DNA from 3 places in the Providencia sp. 6390 genome. Region 3 is predicted to be linked to each of the others. Evidence: predicted binding sites of a transcription regulator. Region 3 holds the regulator's gene; each other region holds the start of a gene.

Region 1 (8,092 bases), on a different contig from region 3:
AGATAAAGCCCAACAGAGTGACATGTCATCGCTAAAATCGTTTAAAGAGATGAGCACTGATTTTACTAACCACTACACAACCGGTTTACGTAACGATAGTGCCCTCTTTGGCCTATTTTATGGTATTTCTGCCAGCTACTTTGATAATATCCTTAATGAGCGCCATGCCTCAGTACTTATTCAAGCGCTACAACATCAAGGGTATCAATTCGGTCTATTCTCAACTGATGGATTTAATTCACCATTGTTCCGGCAAGCGATTTTAGCGGATTACTCATTACCAACCAAAGCCGCCGATAGTGATGCACAAACTATCACACAATGGAATGCATGGTTAAGCAGTTTGAAAAATGGCTCTCCTTGGTTCTCCTTCTTAAATATCAAAGGTCAGCCAGGTAGCAAACAAACCAACGATCAAATCAATCAAATAGTTGAAACCTTGATCCGCGATGGGCGTTTGAAAAATACCATTGTCGTTATCACTGCAAACTATAACGGTACTCCTCAATCTGAAGCAGATGATTGGTTTAGCGGCAAGCAGTTTGATCGAGAAAAGATGCAAGTTCCTTTATTTATCTACTGGCCAAATACCCCTAGTCAACAGATTGATAAACTCACTAGCCATCAAGATATATTAACAACCATCATGCAGCGTTTACTGCATGTGTCCAATTCACCTGATGACTATAGTCAAGGGGAAGATTTGTTCAGCCCTGATCGTAAATATCCATGGGTAATTACAGGTAGTAACAATGATGTGGTGATCACCACCAATGATGCAACGCTGTATATGGACAAAAATGGTCAATTTAGCATTTATGATTTACAAGGTAATGAAGTTAAAGACCAAAAACCTGATCTTGCTCAGTTACTGAAAATTTTCACTGAGCTTAAGCGGTTTAATGAAAATTAACGCTTAAAAATCAATCAGTCGTGCAAGCGAAACCTTGCTTTCATGGGCAAAATGAGTAGTATTAACTGGAGTTCGGCATGTAGCGCAGCTTGGTAGCGCACCGTCATGGGGTGTCGGGGGTCGTAGGTTCAAATCCTATCATGCCGACCAACTTTTTATAGAGAAACCAACTAGTTAGGGTTGGTTTTTTTGTATCTGAAATTTGAGGTGGGTAAAAGTCCGACTTAGTTACTTGCCGTTTTGTTCATGCTCAGCCGCTTCAATCTCCGCATTCTTAGCATCTTCTTCAGCTTCCTTCTCTGCTGCTTCTTTTGCTAATCGCTCTGCTTCTGCTTGCTTAAAATTGTAGAAAGTCAAACATAACTATTACCCATACATTCCTTTTTGCTTAATACAATAAATTAATATCTAAGCTTAGCTTTTTAATGGTAATAGTGGTATTTCTGCTGATATGGCACTTCGCTTAGAAGCCGTATTAGGTACTAGCGCTGAAATGTGGACCAGCATGCAAGCTCAGTATGATTTGTGGGTCGCGTCACAAACAGAACGCCCAGAAATAAAACGAATATTAGCCCATGTTTAGCAAAAGCTATTTTCTCACTGAAGCACCTTTGACGTTGGTGCCTCACAATATTTTACCCATAAACCATTTACTTGCGTTTCAGTTAACATTTCATCAATGCCATCAATAACAGGTATTGAGATATTGATGGCACCATCAGGGCGAGTATACGTTTTAACGATGAAACGCTTATCTTCCGTTTTCCTTGAAAAATCATAATGTCTTGAAACAAAACCGCAGACGTAGCCAACTTCTCCACCATTATGTGAGACTTTATTAAAATGATAATTCACATCTTTAAATGTTTCTAATTTAGGGTTTTCTAAATAGCCTAATACTGTGCGCTCAACTCGTTCAATCATATTGGTATCATCTTTATAATTTAATGTCATACCAAATAAAAAGGCTGAGCCAAGAAGGAATAAAGCAATAATGACATAGAATATTTTATTCATAAAAAGATGATTTAAATAACGAGTCAATAAAAAAACCTCGCAATACGAGGCTATAGATAATTTCGCTAGTATATCAATTTATTTGAAAACTACCTCAATTTTTAGCAATATAATCTCTTGTATTACTCCTCTTTTATTGACCAATAAAACTTTATATATAGTCGTAGTGTGGCTTAAGCCAAAACATTATCTCAATAAGACTACCTACAAAGTATCTATCACCTTACATCAAGCATTTGATATAATAAAAATTATTTTACTGATTTTAAGGAATGGATCATGTTACGTTATGCCTCTCGTGTTACTCATTTTTTCCGTCATGTATTTCATTCACGTCCGCGCTTTGTTATTTCTTTGTTTGTTGCAGTTGCGACTTTTTTTGCGTTATTCCCCTACCAAAATACGATGATGTGCCTAATTCTAAGTTGGAACGCATTTGCTTGGATTTATTTATTGCTTCTTTTTGGGCGGATCATTAATCGCAAAACGAAAGATATTCGTAAAATCACTAAAATTGAAGATGAAAGCGCTCGTATGGTTATCTTTTTCCTCGTTGCGGGCTGTTGTGTCAGCTTGCTGGTGCTATTTTTTGCATTGGGTGGGCACGGTGATTTTTCCAAAAGTGATAAGTTTATTCCCTACGCACTCACCGCTTCTACACTAATTTCATCATGGCTATTACTGCCTGCAGGCTTTACCATGCATTATGCGCATTTGTATTATAGTAATGAGGTTCAACAACAACCATGGCTGCGTTTCCCTGACAAAATACTTGACCCAAATTATTCGGATTTTATGTATTTTTCCTTTACTATTGCAGTAGCCTCTCAAACTGCTGATGTGGAAATTGCTTCAAACCCCATGCGTCGAGCTGTACTGCTTCAGTCGGTGATTTCATTTGTGTTTAATATGGCAATATTAGGTTTGTGCATCAATATTTCAGCCAGTTTCTTTTAAGATAATTAGGTAAAAATGGCAGCAGAACTCACACTTTGGATTACTGAATACGGTTATTGGGCGACCTTTTTTGGTGCAATGATAGAAGGTGAAACTGCCGCCTTCCTATCAGGTGTTGCAGCGCATAACCAATTACTTTATTACCCTTGGGTCATGCTATTTGCAGCCTTAGGTGGGATAGTGAGTGACAATGTATTATTTTACGTTGGCTACTTTGCTGGTGCTCGAATTTTACCTAAATTTCATCGCCATAAGAAAAAAATTGCCCGAGTCCAGCAGCTGATCCGCCAACACGAAAACTTCATTATTATTGCTATCCGTTTTGCCTATGGCTTAAGAACGGTTGGGCCAATTATCATCGGCGCCAGTAAAGTTAACCCATTAAAGTTTTTCATACTAAATATTTTTGGTGGGGCGCTATGGGGAATTATCATTGTGTCCTGCGGATATTTTATTAGCTCAGCCATACTTGCCTTACCTATCCACTCTTATTTAACATGGATTTTACTGGCAATCATTGCCGTCATTATCTTCATTTTTTTACGACGCAACTGGAAAAAATAGAAGCCAAAGCTGCATGTTAAAATATTTATCAGATAGAAATTATTTTATGCTATCCCGTAGGCTTTCATCTTCAGGCGGAAAACCAGTAAAACACATCCCGATAATTGTGACCAACCAACCTACTTTTTTACTATTAAGAACCCGTTTGATTATGTTCATGGTAGCTCCAAATAATTAAACTTTTTGTGACTGATCTAAGTTAGCATCATTAACCCTACCTAAATAGATTATTTAATGATATTTACACTCATTCTTCAGGCATTATTATGCTGACCTAGTTATGATTCAATAAGGAGCTATTTTTGAACTATTTTCGCCTTGCTACTCTACAAGATATTGATACTCTAATTAAAATTGATAGTGTAAAAACCCAAGAACGCGCTTTACAAATTGCCAAGTGGGTAACTGATAAAAACTGTTTTTTAATTGAACGAAAAACGCAAATCTGCGCCTATGGTGTTTTACATTACCACTTTTTTAATTTTGGTTTTATTGAAATGCTAATGGTGGACAAACAGTTTAGGCGCCTTGGTTTAGGGCTAGCATTGATTAATCAATTTAAATTAACTTGTACAACTAGCAAGTTGTTTGCTTCAACCAATCAATCTAATGCTGCTATGCAAAACTTATTAATTCACGCACAGTTTTTAGCCAGTGGTATGATAGAAAACCTTGACGATAATGACCCTGAATTGGTTTATGTCTGCAAATTATCCCGTTAATCTACAGACATACGCATTACTATTGTTATAACACAGCAGGAGCCATTACCACATTGATAAGTTTTTCATTAAACTGCTGATAAACTTGCTGATCAATGGCAGTTGGAAAGCTCAATATCTCTAATTGATGTGGTGTAAATTGTATATGGTAACTCGGATGAACATGCTGATATTCATTTTGCTTAAAGCCACAGTGCTGATAAAAACGTAGCCTTTTTTGGCTTATCTCATCTATTACGGGGTCAATTTCTAAAATAATATTGTTCACTTGCTCACTAAAGAGCTGTAAAACCTTCTGCCCATACCCACGCCCACGTAAATTAGGTGATATCGCTAGGTGCTCAACATAGTAAAATGTATTAATTTTCCAGCAACCCACAAAACCAATAAATACACCCTCATCAGTAAAATAGTATAAATAGTAATCTTGTTGATTAAGGATCAATTGTCGCCCTTCGTAACTTCTTTTTTCATGGGCTGGAAATGCTGAATCATAGAGGTGATTGATATTTTCTATTTCCAGTGAGTCTTCATCAGTGAGTCTTTTTACTGTCAGCATTGCACCTTAAATCCATTCTTATCGAGTTAAATAATCATAATTAGCATACCTAAACCCAACAGCCTAGCAACTTATTTTTTATTTATACACATAAATTAGTTTCTTAACTGACTGTTTTTCATTAAGTAATTTTCAGTTTGTTTTTTGTCCTTTATTTATCTTGTAAATTATAAAAAATATTATCATCCAGATATTGACATTATCCTTCTCGCAATCTAAAGATACTGTATATGAATACAGTATCTTTAGGTTGAGGTTAATATGTTACGCATTGAAATTTTATTTGATAAAAATGCACCACAAAAACCAAGTGATGTGATGCTGCAAGCGCTAGAAGCTGAAGTTGCCCGTAAACTTAGTCCACAATATCCTGATATGGTTACTCGCGTTGCTTTTAGTTCAGGCCAACGCATTAATATCTCGGGGACTAAATTGGCTCAAGATAAGGTTCGTATTGAAGAAATATTAGAAGAAATTTGGATGGATGATGGTTGGATCCCTGAACAAAACCCAGAAGAATAACCAATATCAATAAAAGGAATGCCTGCTAATAAACTCAGCATTCCTTTACTCATCAACATATATACTCTAAATAATTCGAGGTGCAGGTAGGCGACAGTGAAAATAGGTGTTGAGCATAGACAAACTATGTGACTAAACTAGCTGAAGGCAGTTACCTATACCTCAACGAAAGCCCCTGCAATTTGAAGCAAAACGACTATACACTTGATTCTCATGGCCACCTAAAAAGTATATCTGACACCTCCTAAGCCCACCCATGCTAAACGTTGTTCAGTAAGTGAACTTTTTGCCGCATCACCAACTAAATAATAAGCACCAATACCTGTATAAAGAATGATATTTTCATTAACGTTATAATTTAAAATCGCCCCGCCATGAATATCCTTGAATCCACTGCCCGCATCATATTCATTAAAGCGTGAACGACTCGCTTGTTGCTTGGAGATACCAAAATAAGCTTGATTATAGGCTTTATTTCCCCAGACCGTGGCTAACGTGTACTCTACATCCCATTTATTATTTATTTGGTAGTAACCTATTCCACCGAGTTCCACATCTACCGTTCTACCAATATGACGACCACCATAGTGACGATCTTTGGTTGCCATATCAATGGAAGCATATAATTGATAGTCATTTATAGTGTAATTAATTTCTGCACCGACGACTATTGAACCATCAAGGTCACCCATACCTTTGAGATCGTCATTTTTACTACCTAAAATGCCAATTTTTTCATCTCGCCCTGCGTCATAACCAACACTGCTAGAAAAAGTCAGATTCTCTGTTATTCCTATTGCCCATTCAGCGCCTTCTAGACCTAAGCTGAACACACCATAATCATCAGAAATATAACCGTAGTTCAGATCAATCAATGGTGAAAATAAATATTTGTTCGACCCTTCATAAGCGGGCATCAAAGAGGCTCCCCCGCCTAATACGACAACACTTTCTCCTGCCATCGCGCTGCCAAATGGCAATAGACCTACAACAGCGATTGTTACTGTTTTCAATCGTTTCATTAAAAAATCCTATATTATTTTATTAATACATTTTTTTGCGAATAAAAGTTTTAATTTCTTTTAATGGGTTAAGGTTACTTTTTATTTCGTTAGCAATTCCTTCAGTGACTATGCAACTCTTATTACTTTTGCATGTAGAAAGTTCTTTCAATGAAAGCATTGATAATGATGTCCTCGATGTGTGGTCAACATTTTTACCAACTAAAACCAAAGCAATGAAAATAGTCATTACAAAAATAGGGAGCTCAATTAGTTTTAGCTTCATTTCGTTATTCCAATAACTGAGGAGATGCTAAAATAGTAATCTTATGCATATTTCTTACCTTAAAAATTGGTTAAACCAACCTTAAGGGTTTATTAAATCTCTCGTTAAGTTTGCTTAAGTTCATTGTCGAAAAATTACTGCCTACATATACTACTTCCTAGGATCTAGAGAGGTGATAAATGAATATTCTATTAGTTGAAGATGATCTTCAGCTGGGTAAAGCGTTATGCCGCGGCCTAGAGTTAGCTGGTTTTAATCCACTTTGGGTTCGATTACTAGCAGATGCAAAGCATCAATTAAATGCACGTAATTTTGATTTAATGTTGCTAGACTTAGGCTTGCCTGATGGTGATGGCAACGAAGAATTAATCGCATGGCGACGCTCAGGGCAATCAATTCCAATTATTATTCTAACCGCTCGTAATCAAATGGATAATTTAGTCGCCAGTTTAGACTCCGGTGCTGATGATTTTTTAACCAAACCATTTGCTATGCCTGAATTAATTTCTCGCGTCAAAGCCGTCAGTCGCCGTAAGGCAGGATTTTCATCTGAAATTTGGCAATTAGATAATTTGCAATTAAATCCACTAAATCACCAAGTTTCACTCAATGATCAGCTGCTGTTACTTTCAGGCAAAGAATATCAATTATTATATGAGCTAGTGAAAAATGCTGATAATGTGGTACGCAAAGCTGATCTAGAGCAACGTTTATTTGGGCTGGATGATAAAGTTGAAAGTAACTCTCTTGAAGTTCATATTCACAACTTACGCCGTAAAATAGGTAAAGACCGCATTATCACTATTCGCGGCATTGGTTATTTACTCAAAAAAGAAGCGCAACCAATTGAAAGTTAAATCCTTTTTTATCTATACTTTTTTCTTGCAGATAAGCTCTGTGATTTTTTTATGGGTTCTGTTTGTAGGCTGGCTACAATTTTCCTATCTCCCAGATATTGATAATGACTTTAATCGCCAGCAACAAATTGTCACCCAAGGGTTTGCGGATACTTTAGGCGCGGTTTCTAATAACCCTGAATACTTTGAACAAATTGCTACTTCATTGCAGAAGATGTATACCGATGCAATGGAAAATGGTTTAGACGTTTCTTATAAACCTTTTGTTGTCATACGTAATAACCAAGGCAATGTCCTTTATCGTAATAGTGATAAAATTGATATCTCAACTGAAACCACATTCGAACATTTAGCAAAACAATACCCCGAATGGCATCTCACTGTTGGATGGAATAACACACAAACGATTCAAGTGATCTTAGGCGAATCCTATTTTGATCGTAAATCTATGATTGGCAGTCCTGCAGAAGGAACCGCAATTCCCTTGTTATTCATATTGGGTCTGATGCTAATTGCGATCATTGTAACCGCCTATTTTAGTTTGCGACCATTAAGACAAGCTGCAACCATTATTTCAAGTCGTCAGCCCGGCAACCTAACGCCAATAAAGGTAAAAGAACAATACAAAGAGATCCGCCCTATTATTATCGCGATTAACAATTTGATGTCTCGTGTTGATTCCGCCAATCAACGT
Region 2 (8,092 bases), on a different contig from region 3:
GAACAAAAAAGTCATCACACCAGTACTGTTATTTGCCGCGACACTATTCTTGACCGCGTGCGGTGGGCCTGAACAGGCCAATCTACAAGGTCAGACAATGGGAACCTACTATTCCATTAAGTATGTTACTGATTCTTCATCTCCAAGTAGTGAATCGATCCAAGCAGAGATAGATAAGCGGTTGGAAGAAGTGAACGACCAGATGTCGACTTATCGCCCCGATTCTGAATTAAGCCGCTTCAATCAATCAAAAGAGGTTAATGTTCCTTTCCCTGTTTCGGCTGCAACCGCAAAAGTGGTTAAAGAAGCGATACGTATTAATGAATTAACTAATGGTGCATTAGATGTGACAGTAGGGCCTTTAGTTAATTTATGGGGCTTTGGCCCTGAAGGCCGTGTCACGAAAGCACCTTCAGCTGATGAGTTGGAAAAACGCCGTGCTTGGGTTGGAATCGAAAAATTATCTGTACAAGGTAACAATTTGATTAAAACAATTCCTGAGCTATATGTTGATCTATCATCGATCGCTAAGGGATATGGTGTTGATGTGGTTGCCGAATACCTTGAGTCCGTTAAGATTAATGATTATATGGTTGATATTGGCGGTGAAGTGCGTACAAAAGGGAACAATGGTAAAGGTGCTCCGTGGCGTATTGCGATTGAAAAACCAACCACTGATGGTGTAAATCAAACTGCTCAAGAAGTGATTGAACCGGGTGATATGTCAATTGCCACTTCAGGCGATTATCGTAACTACTTTGAGCAAGATGGCGTACGTTTTTCTCATACTATTGATCCAAAAACAGGTATGCCAATTAAACATAATTTAGTGTCTATTACAGTATTGGCACCAACATGCATGAGTGCTGATGGCTTATCGACAGGGCTAAATGTTCTAGGGCCTGAAGAAGGTTTTGCTGTAGCTGAAAAAATGAATGTTCCAGTATTTATGATAGTGAAGACAGAAAAAGGGTTTGAAGAGCGTTATACTAAGGCATTCGAGCCATTTTTGCAGAAGAAGCAGTAACACTAGGAGGATAGGATGCTAAATGTTTTTATTGCAGCGTTTGTCTTGTTCCTTCTGGCATTTCTCGGTATGTCACTAGGGTACATTATTAAACGTAAAAGTATTCAAGGTAGCTGTGGTGGGTTAAGCAGCATTGGTGTTGAAAAAGTTTGTGATTGCCCTGAGCCCTGCGATGCACGTAAAAAGCGTATGGCTCGTGAACAAGCTCGCCAAAAGATGCTGGGAAAAAACCGCATCATCTAATATGTCCAATTACTTTACTATTACCTTAACTGTGATTTATCGCAGTTAAGGTGTTATAAATAAAAAATAATTTATATTCTAGTTTTTTCTTTCTAAATTGAATTTTCTATATTGTTTTTAAAGTCTTCAAGTTTTAATAATTGCATTGAGCATGATTTGTATTTTGAATTAGGAAAGGTAATATACATACGTTTATCATTGCTATTAATCGTAAGAGTTACTCTATTCTTATCCTCTTTAGTTAATGGACAATTAATCCAATTAGCTGGATACCAAATTTCACCGGATGTAGTAAGAATAATTAAACGCCATAATAAAATATCATCTGGGTAACAATAAGTAGACACAACATCATTAAGGATCTCACTCTGTTTAATATTCTCTATAATAATTCCTTGCGGATATTCATCATAATCTCTAGGAGTTATAAGTATTTGAATGTTTTTTAAATCTGTATTCCAAAGGTTTTCAAATGTTAATAGCATTTTTTCTAAATTCATATTACCTCCCTTTATTTAATGTTTTTTATTGTCTTTCAGATTTAAAAAGAATTGCTTATAATTTTTGTTTTTTAATAATTGTTTTTATTTGATTTTTATGGGTTTTTATCCATGCTAATGATCGGGGTAAATGATGATAATTAATTAATGTATATTTTAAAAGAATAAAAATTATTGGTAATTATGAAATAATATCATTAAGGATTAAGGATTAAGGATTAAGGATTAAGGATTAAGGATTAAGGTATATATACTGACTGATAAATGAAAAATATTAAATTTTAATTAGGTAGTAATAATAACTTCTTTATTTCAAGGTTGTGTGTAGGTAAATAAGTTTAAATAATCATTTGTTTTTCAAATTCTTTTATTTTCCTGTGTAATCCAAATTTGTATCAACGGTTTTAGACATCGCTTCAACAGGAGTTGAACATTGGTGATCCCCTGTGTTGTTTACTAACAGAGTGCGAGTTTCATCACTGTTCTCAAAGGTATTAATTTTACCCGAGAGCTTAGCTAAAGCCTTTATAAATTCATCATTGATTGAATAAAAATAGTATGTTTAAAGATGTTGTTTTTTCTAGAGTATAAATAGTATTTGTTTGAATATCTGAATTAGCATTTGGCGATTTATTTCAGAAACTGAAGACGGTTTTTCGGTAGCTGAAAAAATAAATGTTCCAGTATTTATAATGGTGAAAACAGATAAAAGGTTTGAAGAGCATTATACTAAGGCATTCGAGCCATTTTGCAGAAAAAACAGTAATATTAGGGGAATAGGATGCTAAATGTTTTTATTGCAGCGTTTGTCTTGTTCCTTCCTGCATTTCTCGATATGTCACTAGGATACATTATTAAATGTAAAAGTATTCCAGGCAGTTGTGGTGAGTTAAGTGGCATTGGTGTTGAAAAAGTCTGTGATTGCCCTGGGCCTTGTGATGCACGTAAAAAGTGTATGACACGCGAACAGACTCGCCAAAAGATGTTGGAGAAAACCGCATCATATAGAATGGTAATAATCTTCTAATGACCTTAACTGTTACCTATTATAGTTAAGGTTTTTATCATTTTAGTTAAATACTATTTTATTCTGTACATTCTTTTAGAGCATGATTTTGAAGGTGAAGAAGCAGGTGCAACATACATAGTTTGTTCTCTTCCATTGACGCCTATAGTTACTTTCCAGTTGTCACTTTCATCAATCTCACATAACATCATTTCACCACTATCCCATATTTCACTATACTTAGTTACAATTGTTATTCCCCAATAGAATTTATCTGTTGGACCTATAATAAATGATTCAGCATCGAGTAAAACCTGTTCACTCTCTATATTATAAAATGTTTTGACACCTCTAATATCTTCTGAGCCGTGGCTACCTCGTCTTATTGTTAATTCCTTTAATCTCATGGGCCAAAAGTTCTCTATCGTTATACGACCTAGAGATGATTGAGTCATAATTAATTCTCCTATTTTAGACTGATGAAATTATGTTTTAATTAGTTTTATAGAACACGATTTTGATGATGGAAATGCGACATACATAGTTTGTGCATCCCCATTAATACCGATAGTGACCTGGCCATTGTTATCTTTAAAGTCATCGCATTGTAAATGGTTAGACGTAACCCAATGACTTCCTGATTGTGTAATAAAATCAACTGACCAAGAAGTGGCTACCTTATTGTTAAGAGTAAAAAGGTCGGCATCAATAATAATTTGTTTTTGTTGAACGTTATAAAAAGTTTTATGTGAAACTATGAAGAAATTCGCATAACATACATATGTTATTTGTTTAACATCCTCCGTCCAAAAATTTTCAATCGTTAATGATGCTAATGGTTTTACCATATATGTCTCCTTTATTTAATCCAAGAGTAATATGGTGCATCGGCATCGAAATGTAATGTATTTTTTCTATTATTGTCTCATAGATAATGGATAAGGTTTAATTTAGTTATACTTGTCATCCTGCAAGTTGCAGTGCTTTGTGTTGAGGTATGGTGACTACGCTTACTCGCACCAGTCGCATAGTTATCTATATGACTGGTGATTTATTTATTTATCGCCTAATTGCCCTTCGAATTATTTATATAATAGATATTTAAATAATTAAAACTAACTTAGTTAGGCTAGAAGTTGATTTATTTTTTAAATGCTTTTGGTGAATCAACCATCACTGCATCAGCACCAATTTCTTTAGCAAATTGATAGTCTTTCATATTATTGACTCCAAATAAAACGATATGAGCTTCACCGTTTTTTCTAAAGCAATCAATGGCTTCTTTATCCCACGAAAGGGTTGCTGGTGAGCGTGCTTCACCAAGTGTATATTTTTCAATTACTTCAACTTTTCTATGTAATTCAAAACCATACCAGCGTTTTTTCGATGTTCCTTCCGTTGATGTTGAACATTGGTGACTCATTGTATTATTTGCTAACAGTGTGCGGGTTTCATCACGGCTCTCAAAGACATTAATTTTATCGGAGCGCTTTGATAATGCGCTTATAAACTCATCATTGGTTGAATAAAAACGGGTATGTTTAAAAGCATTATTTTTTTCTAATAAGGCATAAATCGCTTCTGCTTGAATGTCTGGATTGGCATCTGGTGATTTTAAATCAATATAAAATTCAGTATCGGGGTACTTTTTAAGAATAGACTCAAGTGTTGAAATATTCGTTTCTTGTAATGGTAATTGTAGATTATTTTTTTTGTTGAATTGATATGCTGCATTGATTTTACTGAGTTGTTCAGCAGGGTAATTGGATATAGCACCTTTTTCATTGGTTAATGCTTCTAATTCGCTTGGTCTATATAAAACAATCTGCTTATCTTTAGATAACTGAACTGTCAGCCAAATAATATCGGCTTGGTTTGTTTTGGCTAATTCAATTGCATAAAGCGTATTTTCTGGAGCATCGGCAGTGCCAGCCCGATGGGCTACGATTTGAGGTGAGTGGGCAAACACAGTGTGGCTAGTAAGAAGAAACAAGCTCAAAACTATTCCTTTTTTCAATGTTGGCATCAATATTTTGATCATATTAGTTACCTATAACAATAATTATCTCAATAAGTTAAATGACTTTCGGTGAACTCTTTTTGTAATACTTTTCTTACCCTTTGTAAGTAGTATTTGAGCTAATTAGGACTAACTTTTCGAAATAGCTGAGTTTGCCAATGATATGTTTCAATTGAATGAACAAAAGCACTTTGTGTGATTATTGACACTGTATCGATAGATTGAATTTTTGTTGAATAATTGCACATTACAATAAAGTACTGTATATTTATTCAGTTGTTCATTTTTTTCGGTGAATTACTGTGCGGAAAATAATTCATATTGATATGGACTGCTTTTATGCAGCAATAGAAATGCGTGATGACCCTAGTTTGCGTAATATCCCTATTGCGGTTGGCGGTAGTGCTGATCGCCGTGGAGTGATCAGTACCGCTAATTATGAGGCGAGGCGCTATGGGGTGCACAGTGCGATGTCTACGGCAGTTGCATTACGGTTATGCCCCCATCTAAAAGTGGTGCCGGGCAGAATGGCTCTCTATAAAGAAACCTCTTTGCATATTCATAAAATTTTTTCTCGCTATACAGACCTCATCGAACCACTCTCATGGGATGAAGCTTATTTAGATGTTAGCGATAGTGAGTATCACCATGGTTCAGCAACATTAATTGCTAAAGCAATTCGACAGCAAATATTTGATGAATTACAGCTCACAGCTTCAGCGGGGATCGCCCCGATTAAGTTTCTCGCCAAAATAGCTTCTGATCTGAATAAACCGAATGGGCAATATGTCATTACACCGCAGAATATGTCTGAATTCGTTCTTTCATTACCACTGAGGAAGATCCCCGGTGTTGGCAAAGTTACGGCACAAAAATTATTAGATATGGGGTTAGAAACCTGTGCAGATGTACAACAGTATGATGTGGTTAGCTTAATAAAGTCGATGGGTAAATTTGGGCAGATATTGTGGGAACGTTGTCACGGTATTGATGAGCGAGCCGTTAATCCTGAAAGATTGCGTAAATCTGTTGGGGTTGAACGTACATTGGCTGAAGATATTCATCACTGGGAAGACTGTCTGCCATTGATTGATAAATTGTATGAAGAGTTGGAGTTGAGATTAATAAAAGTGAAGCCTGATTGTCGTATTGCAAGCCAAGGGGTAAAAATTAAATTTAATGATTTTCAGCAAACCACTCAAGAACATGTTTATCCTATATTAGATAAGCAAGATTTAGTTTTATTAGCTAAGCAAGTTTGGGAGCATCGTCGTGAAAATCGTGGTGTTAGGCTGGTTGGTTTGCACGTTACTTTGCAAAACCCACAGCTAGAAAGGCAATTGTTATTAGCGCTTTAAGTAAGCAAAACACCCGCCTTGTGACGAGTGTTTTGCTGTCTCAGATTATCCTTTAACTGGGATTGCTTTTAAAACAGCAGTTAATAATTTCCAGTATTCACCAACACTTGCGATATGCACACGCTCATCAGGTGAGTGCGCGCCACGTATAGTTGGGCCGATTGAAACCATATCCATATCTGGATAAGGTTTTTTGAATAAACCACACTCTAACCCTGCGTGGATCACCATTACATTCGGTGTTTTACCAAACAGTTTTTGATAGGTTTCACTGACTAAGTGCATGACTGGTGAGTCTGCATCGGGCTGCCAACCTGGGTAGCTACCTTCTGCTTTATAATGAGCTTGTGCAAGTTTACTAATTGATGTCAGCATATTAACTACATAGTTTTTGCCGCTGTCAATTAATGAACGCACTAAGAAGATTATTTCTGCTTGGTTTTCCGTCATCGTTACAACACCTTCATTCAGTGAAGTTTCAACAACACCTTTTGCGACATCACTCATGCGGATCACGCCATTTGGCGCTGCATTTAAGAAAAATACAAAACGTTTTTGACATTCTTCAGTAAGTGCTTTCAGATTTGTTTGAGTTTCTTCTAATAGCAGAACTAAGTTCGGTTCAACTACGGCTAACTCATTTTTTAATATCCCTTCATAGCGCGCTCTGAGTGCCGTTAATTCAGCCACTTTATCTGCTGGAACAGCAATAATGGCATGACCTTCACGAGGGATCGCATTACGAACAGTACCACCAGTAAATTCTAAAAGTTTTAAACCAAGATCTTCTTGGTGCCCTGCAAGGAAACGCGCCAGTAATTTGTTAGCATTACCTAAGCCTAAATGCACATCGCCACCTGAGTGACCACCTTTTAGACCTTTCAACGTCATGATAAAGGTTTTGTAACCTTGTGGGATGGCTTCACGAGTTAAGTCAAAGGTGACCGTGAAATCGACGCCACCAGCACAACCCATGTAGATTTCACCTTCTTCTTCTGAGTCTGTGTTGATCAGGATATCTGCCTGCAACCAACCTGCTTGTAAGCCAAATGCGCCATCCATACCAGTTTCTTCTGTCATGGTTAACAACACTTCAAGTGGACCGTGCTCTACACTGTCATCAGCCAAAACAGCAAGTGCAGATGCCATACCGACACCATTATCAGCACCAAGCGTAGTGCCTTCAGCTGTTACCCATTCACCATTGATATAAGGACGGATTGGATCTTTAGTAAAATCATGAACAGTGTCATTATTTTTTTGCGGAACCATGTCTAAGTGAGCTTGTAAAACAACGGCTTTACGGTTTTCATAACCTTTGGTTGCTGCTTTACGGATCAAAATATTACCAACTTGGTCGCGTTCTACGTGAAAACCTTTTTGTTTTGACCATTCGATAATATGTGTTGCTAGCGCTTCTTCATGATGTGAAGGATGGGGAATTGAGCAAATTTTGGCAAAAATATCCCATAATGGCTGTGGTGACAGTTTAGCGAGTTCAGACACTTTGGATCTCCTAATACGACTTTGGTCATACTCGTCATACTTCAAGTTGCAGCGTTGTTGACTACATTCATTCGCGCTAGTCACCTACTTATGTAGGCTCCCAGCGACTCATTCACTTGTCGCCTAGCTGCATCTTGAATTCTTTAGAGTATACATGTTACGAAATATTGTAAATTGCTGTACTAATTTGAAAAATAATGATTCTGCTTACTGTAATCACCATCATGTTTTTTACAACTTACAATGATTTGTTTTCTTGCAGCTTAGCTGTATCTCAAACCAGACAGAGTATAGTAATTTATTCTGTGAAATTGGTACGGTACAGTTATTCAAGCTATACGGTTGATTATCTCAGCATACACCTTAATGCGATAAATAGTCAGTGTAAATGATATTAATTGATCTCAATTATCCGTTTTTGCTGGTTTTTAG
Region 3 (8,092 bases):
TGTACTAATACCTTTTTTGAGTAGAGGCTTTTGAATTAATAAATTAAATCCATTTAACCTATATTTTTATAAAAAATTAAAACTTCACAGATTTCCGCATTCCATTATTTACAACCTAACTTTCCTCTAGTGCCATAGATTCAATTTTTAGTTAGATTCAAAACTTATTAATTTTGATATAGAACAAAAAAGTCTATTTCATCTAGCTACGCGGATATTTTCTATGGTCAATTCTACATAATCAGTATTTATTGTCAAAATACATACACAAGTAGCGTAATGACAGATTAATATTCTAGTAAATTAGATATTGCGAAGATTAACGCTAATAATGGGTAAAATTATATATATCAGTAGTGAGACTTAGAAAAATTTATATAAAACCGTAAATTTCTATTTATAAAAATTAAAAAATATTTCAAAATTCAATGAAAATTCCATGGGGATAAAAAACTATAATTTCACTTATAATGAAATTAAAACTTAAGTTAATGATTGTATTTTGATACTAAAATTCTTTTTCATAGATTAAATTCGTTTTTTTATTTAAGTAATATATTCACAGTAAGATAATTCCCAATTAAATTATCAACCAAAAGTAACATTCTGTTTCACCAGAATGTAGATTTTTAGTTAATTTAATGTGTGGGAATGTTTATTTTATGGCGTGAGTATTATTTACTAGAATTACATTTGATACAGTAATGTTAATATTCCGATATGAAATTTATCTTTTTATATTTTTGCAGAAAGGTTTTTTATTAACCGTGGATGATTATTATCATTTTGAACATTATTTTTATCGTACAGCTAAAATGTGCTTTACTCCGTCCATATACTTTTAATAATTCACGTTTCAGCTAACGGAATGGCGTGAGTGAACACCATCACCATACCTTAACGAAAGGTACTGTAGATTGAAGTATGAAGAGTATAGATATGGTAAACTACCCTCAAACAGCAATGACAGTTTTGAGTAAGGCTCTTGACCATGAAAAAAATGAATGAAGAAAAATTGCTCGCAATGGCGGAGCGGTTATGTGAAGCACGGGGTGTTAGACTCACATCACAACGGGAAACTGTTTTACGCTTAATCGCCAAACAGCATGGAGCAATCAGCGCCTATGACTTACTTGATCTGCTTCGTGAAGTCGAACCGCAAGCGAAGCCCCCTACGGTCTATCGAGCTTTAGAGTTTTTAATGGAACAAAGCTTTATCCACAAAATTGAATCAACCAACAGCTATGTGATCTGCCACCATTTCGATAACCCAAGCCATATCTCGGTTATGTTGATTTGTGATCATTGTGGCAGTGTTGCGGAAAGTGATTGTGGGGCAATTGAAGCCGCCATTTTAGACCTCGCTAAACAAAATCAATTCCAACTACGCCATACTGTGGTAGAAAATCACGGGTTATGCCAAGCTTGCAGTGAAATCGTCAGTTGCCCAGATCATGAACATTGTGATCACGATCATGAACAACAATCCGTAAAAACAAAGAAAAAACATTAAAAAAAAACGATTTGATAGGCGACATTAAACAGACACAGATCACTGACCCATAGGGGTTTGAATTGAAAAATACCCTTCTATATCGCAGGCAGATCCCCAAAAGCAATAATGGGTACAATCTGCCAGCAACATTTTAATCATCTTTGCAGTGCGATATTAGCACCACTCACCATTACGGATCACACCCACCGCTAACCCTTCAATAGTGAAGTTTTGCTGGCGTAAATCAACAATAATAGGCGCGAACTCAGCATTTTCAGCGATTAATTCAACGCGGTTTCCTTGCTGCTTGAAACGCTTTACTGTTACTTCATCTTCAATACGTGCAACCACAACTTGCCCATTATGAACATCTTGTGTTTTATGAACAGCTAAAAGGTCACCATCCATAATTCCAATATCTTTCATCGACATGCCATTTACACGCAGTAAAAAATCCGCATGTGGTTTGAAAAGTGCTGGATCAACTTGATAATGGCTCTCTATATGCTCTTGGGCTAATAATGGCTCACCCGCCGCTACACGACCAATCAGAGGAAGCCCTTGAGTATCATTTTCTTCTTCAAGCAGTAAGCGAATACCGCGAGAAGCCCCAGAAACAATCTCAATTACCCCTTTACGCGCTAACGCCTTAAGATGCTCTTCTGCCGCATTAGGCGAACGAAAGCCAAGGCTTGCTGCTATTTCAGCGCGTGTAGGTGGCATACCCGTCTGAGAAATGTGATCGCGCACCAGATCATAAACCTGCTGTTGTCTAGCCGTCAGTGCTTTCATCTCGTTCCCCTGTTTGTTTATACAGTCAGACTGTGAGTATATACAGGTAAATGAAGATTTGAAACACTTAAATCACGCAAGTGCCACATTTGTCGAGACCAACCGACACTTTAAGACTAGCCAGCGAGATAACGCTGCCACAACACGGTGGCCCAAATGACAAGTGCCAGTCCAATAGTGATAAATACTGCCGCTGAACCAATATCTTTTGCTCGCCCCGATAATTCATGATATTCACTGCCTACACGGTCAACAACGGCTTCAATCGCACTGTTAATTAACTCAACAATAGCCACCATGACGACAGAACTAATCAGCAATAGTCGGTCGATATAACTGACGTCCAAACATAAAGCAATAATCACCGCAAGGATCGCTGCAACGGCTTCTTGGCGAAATGCAGCTTCATTTACCCATGCCGCTTTTAATCCTTTAAGGGAATACCCCGCAGCCTTAATTACACGCGTGAATCCCTTAGTTTGGTTTGCCATATTTATTCCTCAAAATTACAAACGTTCATTATTTTTTGCGGTCAAAGTTAACTGTCAGTAACAGATTTGCCAGTTGATTTCTGGTATGCTTGCAAGGCATTGTTAACAAGAGGCTATAATCATTTATGTCACTATGGCGTAAAATATATTACAACACGTTGAATTTACCACTGAAATTACTGGTAAAGAGTAAATTAATTCCAACGGACCCAATTTCAGAGCTTGAGCTGGATACCAGTCGGCCCACATTATATGTGCTGCCTTACCATTCCAAGTCTGACCTTTTAACACTACGTCACCAATGCTTATCTATCGGCTTGCCTGATCCTTTAGTCGATAATGACATCAACGGGACCAAACTACCTGCTTACGTCTTTATTGATGACGGCCCGCGGGTCTTTCGTTACTACTCTCCAGATCCGCGTAAAGAGTCGGTAAAAATATTTCATGCCTATCTAGACTTACATCGTAGCAACCCGAATCTTGATATCCAGCTACTGCCTGCGTCTGTCATGTTTGGTCGTGCTCCGGGGCGTGAGCGTGAAGGGCATACCCCTGCGCCACCATTACGTTTACTCAATGGTATTCAAAAATTCTTCGCCGTCATCTGGCTTGGGCGAGATAGCTTTGTGCGTTTTTCACCTATTGTTTCAATGGGGTTAATGGCACAAGAGCATGGTACAGATACCATTATCGCCAATAAACTGGCTCGCGTAGCACGTATTCATTACTCACGCCAACGCCTTGCAGCTGTCGGCCCGAAACTTCCTGTACGCCAAGAGCTATTTAACAAGCTATTGACCTCAAAAGCGATTGAGAAAGCGGTTGAAGATGAGGCTCGCAGCAAAAAAATACCTGTGAAAAAAGCCCAGCAAAATGCCATCAATATGATGGAAGAGATTGCGGCTAACTTTTCTTATGAAGCAGTACGTCTTACCGACCGTGTGCTTGGTTGGACTTGGAACCGTTTGTATCAAGGGATCAACGTTCAGCACGCGGAACGTGTGCGCCAATTAGCGCAAGATGGCCATGAAATTGTTTATGTTCCATCACATCGTAGCCACATGGATTACTTACTGCTTTCTTACGTTCTCTACCATCAAGGGCTAGTTCCACCGCACATTGCCGCTGGTATTAACTTGAACTTCTGGCCCGCGGGGCCAATTTTCCGCCGCTTAGGTGCATTCTTTATTCGCCGAACGTTTAAAGGAAACAAACTTTATTCAACGGTATTCCGTGAATATCTGAGTGAGTTATTTGCGCGCGGTTACTCGATTGAGTATTTTGTCGAAGGTGGTCGTTCACGTACTGGTCGCTTGCTAGAACCAAAAACAGGAACATTGTCGATGACCCTGCAAGCCATGTTACGTGGTGACTCACGTCCTATCACTATCGTGCCTATTTATATTGGCTATGAGCATGTTATGGAAGTGGGAACCTACGCCAAAGAGTTGCGTGGTGCGGAGAAAGAAAAAGAAGGCTTTTTCTCGATGATCCGCGGTTTGCGTAAATTACGTAACCTAGGACAAGGCTATGTCAACTTTGGGCAACCTATTTCACTCACTCAATATTTAACTAAACACGTTCCTCATTGGCGTGATTCGATTGATCCTATCGAACCGCAGCGCCCAAGTTGGTTAAACCCCGTTGTCGGCGGTTTGGCTGATAACATCATGGTCAATATCAATAATGCAGCAGCGGCGAATGCGATCAACCTTTGCTCAACCGCATTACTTGCTTCACGTCAACGCTCGTTAACACGTGAGCAGCTGATTGAACAAGTTGAATGTTACCTGCAATTATTACGCAATGTGCCCTATACCGCAGATGCCACAACGCCAAATAAAACGGCTGAGCAACTGTTAGAGCACGCACTGCAAATGGATAAATTTGAAGTCGAAAAAGACAGCATGGGGGATATCATTATTCTTCCTCGTGAAAATGCGGTTCTAATGACTTACTACCGTAACAATATCCATCACTTGCTGGTACTGCCATCACTGATCGCCAGTATTCTGCTGCACAATGAACGTATTAGTCGTCAAGAGATCCATTATCAGGTTGGGCAAATTTACCCATTCCTCAAGGCAGAACTGTTTATGCGTTATAACAGTGAGTCGCTGACCGAAGTGGTTGATACCTTGATTGATGAGTTAGCCAGCCAAAAATTAGTGTGTTTAAAAGAGGACGATATGGTGGTATTAAATCCACGCCGCATTCGTCCATTACAGCTATTAGCCGCAGGGGTTCGAGAAACCTTGCAGCGTTATGCAATCACACTGTCTTTACTCAATGCTAGCCCTGAAATTAGCCGTAATACATTAGAAAAAGAGAGCCGTATGTTAGCTCAACGTCTTTCTGTATTACATGGCATCAATGCGCCTGAGTTTTTTGATAAAGCCGTATTCTCAACGCTAGTCGAAACATTGCGCGAAGAAGGTTATATCGATAACGATGACAATGATATTTTCACCGCAAATGCGAAAAAGCTATACGCCGTGATTGCTCGCTTAATGTCGCCAGAAATACGTTTAACTATCGAAAGCGTCAGCCAGCCAGAAGAGCGTTCTGCTGAGAAAGAAAAAACATCAGAAAACTAGCAGTAAGAGTTTAAAAGAAACAAGGGGTAATGTAGATCACATTACCCCTTTGATTAAAATGAAAAAATCTCACTTTAGAATGACAATTCCTAATACACATTCCATATTATTCCAATAAAATAAGACCAATAAGATGTAACATAAGTAGGCGACAAGTACGAACGAACGCAGTCAACCACACCTCATTTGAAGTATGACCAATATTAGAAAGTTATCTCAATTGATAATAAATTCTCCTTCCTTGATTAATTCCACTATCTATTACTTCTTATTTAATCCAAATAAGTACGTTTTCATTATTCATCGAAATATATAAATTACACCGCAAAATAAAACGGCAATATTGAGCTGGGTATTAATATCCACCAATGAAATTACTCATCAACTTATATATCAATAAGTTATTTTTAAAAACTTAATATCTACCTATCACACAATACTAATGGTGTTTAGCTTCTTGAATGCTTAGCGATCAGTAATGGAAATATTTTCATTATGGAAACACCACTTTAAAGGATGGAATAAAAGGAATAGATAAATGATTTTTGGTATTAAGCATGACAGTATCAAATCATCTCAAATACGCTTATTACTTCCCGCTTTACTCTCCGTCTCCATCATGCCGATCGGTTCAGTATTTGCGACAGAATTTGTGGATGGGATGGAAGTAAAACCTTACCGCTTACAGGCAGGGGAAACCATTCACAGCATAGCCCCTCAATATGGTCTGACAGTAGAAGAACTGAAAACGCTAAATCAAATGCGCAGGTTCACCCGCGCTTTTGAAAATCTATCGGCAGGAGATGAAATTGATGTTCCGAGTACCCACGCGGTAAAGACAATAGACAAAAATAGCACTGAAAAAAAGCAGGCTGACGGATCAAGCCATGAAGTGGAAAGCTGGTTGTCTCAGACAGCGCCTAGCTTTTTCGAGGCCATGAACACCCAAAGCCCTGAAGAGTATCTTTCTGTGCAAGCCAAAAGCATGGCTGTTGCCAAAGCCTCATCAACAGTAGAAAGTTGGCTGAACCAGTATGGTACGGCACAGATTGGAATACAGCCGGGCAAAACACTGTCACAGAGTACGCTATCTGCTGACATGCTGTTACCAATATATCAAAACCCAGACTGGCTGGTATTTACCCAGTTTGGTGGACGGAACCTTGATGAGCGCACCACGCTGAACTTAGGGGCTGGGGTTCGCCGGTTCAATGATCAATGGATGTATGGTGCAAATACCTTTTACGATGCTGATATTACCGGTAACAACCGTCGAGTCGGTATCGGGGGAGAGCTGTGGTCCGATTATCTGCACTTCTCTGCCAATGGCTATCTGCGACTCAACAATTGGCATCAGTCACGCGATTTTGACGACTACGATGAACGTCCCGCTAACGGATTTGATATCGCCGCCAGTGGTTGGTTACCGTCTTATCCACAGCTTGGAGGTAAGCTGAAATACGAACAGTATTTTGGGAATGAAGTGGCGCTGAAAGATAAAGATACTCGCCGTAAATCGCCAAAAACCATGACGGTAGGTGTGAACTACACGCCTATCCCATTAGTTACCCTTGGGGCTGATTGGCGTAACGGGGGCGGAACTGATGATCTTCAGCTTCAAGCACAGCTTAACTATTCATTTGGTACGCCTTGGGATCAGCAAGTGTCATCAGATGCAGTGGCGAATCAGCGCACGCTTTCAGGCAGTCGAATGGCACTGGTTGAGCGCAATAACAACATCGTACTCGAATACCGTAAACAGGAGCTGATCAGTCTAGTACTGCCGCAAGTCGTCCGTGGTCGTGCAGCCAGCTTGCAATTATTGAGTGCCATGCTGAAAGCAAAATACGGCGCTGAGCGTATTGAGTGGAACATGCTAAGCGAATTTTCAGCCAAAGGCGGGAAAGTGCGCTCTGTTGGCAGAAGTCTGACGACTTGGCAGATGCGCCTACCTGCTTGGCAGGCGGGTAGCACCAATACTTATACCCTGAGTGCCATCGCATGGGATGGCAAGGGAAATGCCTCAAAACCGGCCTATGTACAGGTGATTGTCGATGCAGGACTGTCTAACCGCAACTCTCACCTGACGGTAGGTTCAGGCAAACTCAATATCGCGCAGTCCGAGATATTGACTCTGACAGTACGAGATGAGCAAAACGCCCCAATGATTGGGCTGGCTTCATCTATTCAGTTGCCGTTCACCTTCACGATAAAGAAAGGTGGACCATCCCTATCACCTTCGCAAAGTGGCATTAAGTTGGCGGCACTGAAAGAAACCACGCCCGGTGTGTACACCACCACCATAACAACTGGCCAGCTTGCTGGCACCCTCACCTTTAATCCTCAGGTTGATGGCATCAGTATGGCTCCGATAACGGTCGAAGTGATGGCAGCACCCGTGGGGATACATATATTTCGTAACGGTATTGCCATGACTGAGCGTCCAGTGGTTGGCGATATTTTGACTGCCACCCCGGACTGCCAAGTCAACTGTATTCTGCCAACGTCTTGGCAATGGGAAGCGGAAACAACTCAAGGGTCTGGGCAGTATCAAGCCATCCGTGGCGCGACCGCGATGACCTATATCGTCACAACCGATATGCAAAAGCGCAAACTGCGCGTAACCGCACAATAACTACGCCCTAGGGCATTTAAACATATAGGTAAAATTAGATGAGCAACAATAAGCAACAAAACCCAATGACTGGCAAAGG

What was found. The regulator LexA, encoded in region 3, represses DNA repair genes until DNA is damaged. The targets are predictions, from matches to a motif close to TNCTGTATGTACATACAGNA.
Region 1: a site for LexA is predicted at 4,955-4,974, ahead of AC3Z9T_RS02160 (DinI-like family protein). Genes of this name have one in related genera too.
Region 2: a site for LexA is predicted at 5,055-5,074, ahead of dinB (DNA polymerase IV). Genes of this name have one in related genera too.

Annotation. Positions count from the first base shown of each region.
Region 1 covers NZ_JBYVYL010000001.1:442,969-451,060, reverse strand. Annotated here, with positions in the region: gene yejM (LPS biosynthesis-modulating metalloenzyme YejM) at 1-913, shown strand, start outside; tRNA gene AC3Z9T_RS02200 (tRNA-Pro) at 987-1,063, shown strand; gene AC3Z9T_RS02195 (hypothetical protein) at 1,142-1,270, opposite strand; partial or broken gene AC3Z9T_RS02190 (HigA family addiction module antitoxin) at 1,332-1,496, shown strand; gene AC3Z9T_RS02185 (hypothetical protein) at 1,511-1,930, opposite strand; gene AC3Z9T_RS02180 (DUF1345 domain-containing protein) at 2,210-2,887, shown strand; gene AC3Z9T_RS02175 (DedA family protein) at 2,903-3,451, shown strand; gene AC3Z9T_RS02170 (GNAT family N-acetyltransferase) at 3,754-4,173, shown strand; gene AC3Z9T_RS02165 (GNAT family N-acetyltransferase) at 4,199-4,732, opposite strand; gene AC3Z9T_RS02160 (DinI-like family protein) at 4,994-5,254, shown strand; gene AC3Z9T_RS02155 (MipA/OmpV family protein) at 5,476-6,276, opposite strand; gene AC3Z9T_RS02150 (hypothetical protein) at 6,299-6,541, opposite strand; gene AC3Z9T_RS02145 (response regulator) at 6,721-7,398, shown strand; gene AC3Z9T_RS02140 (ATP-binding protein) at 7,388-8,092, shown strand, end outside.
Region 2 covers NZ_JBYVYL010000012.1:73,558-81,649, forward strand. Annotated here, with positions in the region: gene AC3Z9T_RS20110 (FAD:protein FMN transferase) at 1-1,027, shown strand, start outside; gene nqrM ((Na+)-NQR maturation NqrM) at 1,043-1,270, shown strand; gene AC3Z9T_RS20120 (hypothetical protein) at 1,363-1,770, opposite strand; gene nqrM ((Na+)-NQR maturation NqrM) at 2,552-2,797, shown strand; gene AC3Z9T_RS20130 (hypothetical protein) at 2,851-3,231, opposite strand; gene AC3Z9T_RS20135 (hypothetical protein) at 3,262-3,624, opposite strand; gene AC3Z9T_RS20140 (glycerophosphodiester phosphodiesterase family protein) at 3,918-4,817, opposite strand; gene dinB (DNA polymerase IV) at 5,099-6,154, shown strand; gene pepD (beta-Ala-His dipeptidase) at 6,200-7,660, opposite strand.
Region 3 covers NZ_JBYVYL010000009.1:188,118-196,209, forward strand. Annotated here, with positions in the region: gene zur (zinc uptake transcriptional repressor Zur) at 992-1,513, shown strand; gene lexA (transcriptional repressor LexA) at 1,670-2,287, opposite strand; gene AC3Z9T_RS17920 (diacylglycerol kinase) at 2,404-2,778, opposite strand; gene plsB (glycerol-3-phosphate 1-O-acyltransferase PlsB) at 2,904-5,378, shown strand; gene AC3Z9T_RS17930 (inverse autotransporter beta domain-containing protein) at 5,917-8,013, shown strand; gene AC3Z9T_RS17935 (ZirU family protein) at 8,052-8,092, shown strand, end outside.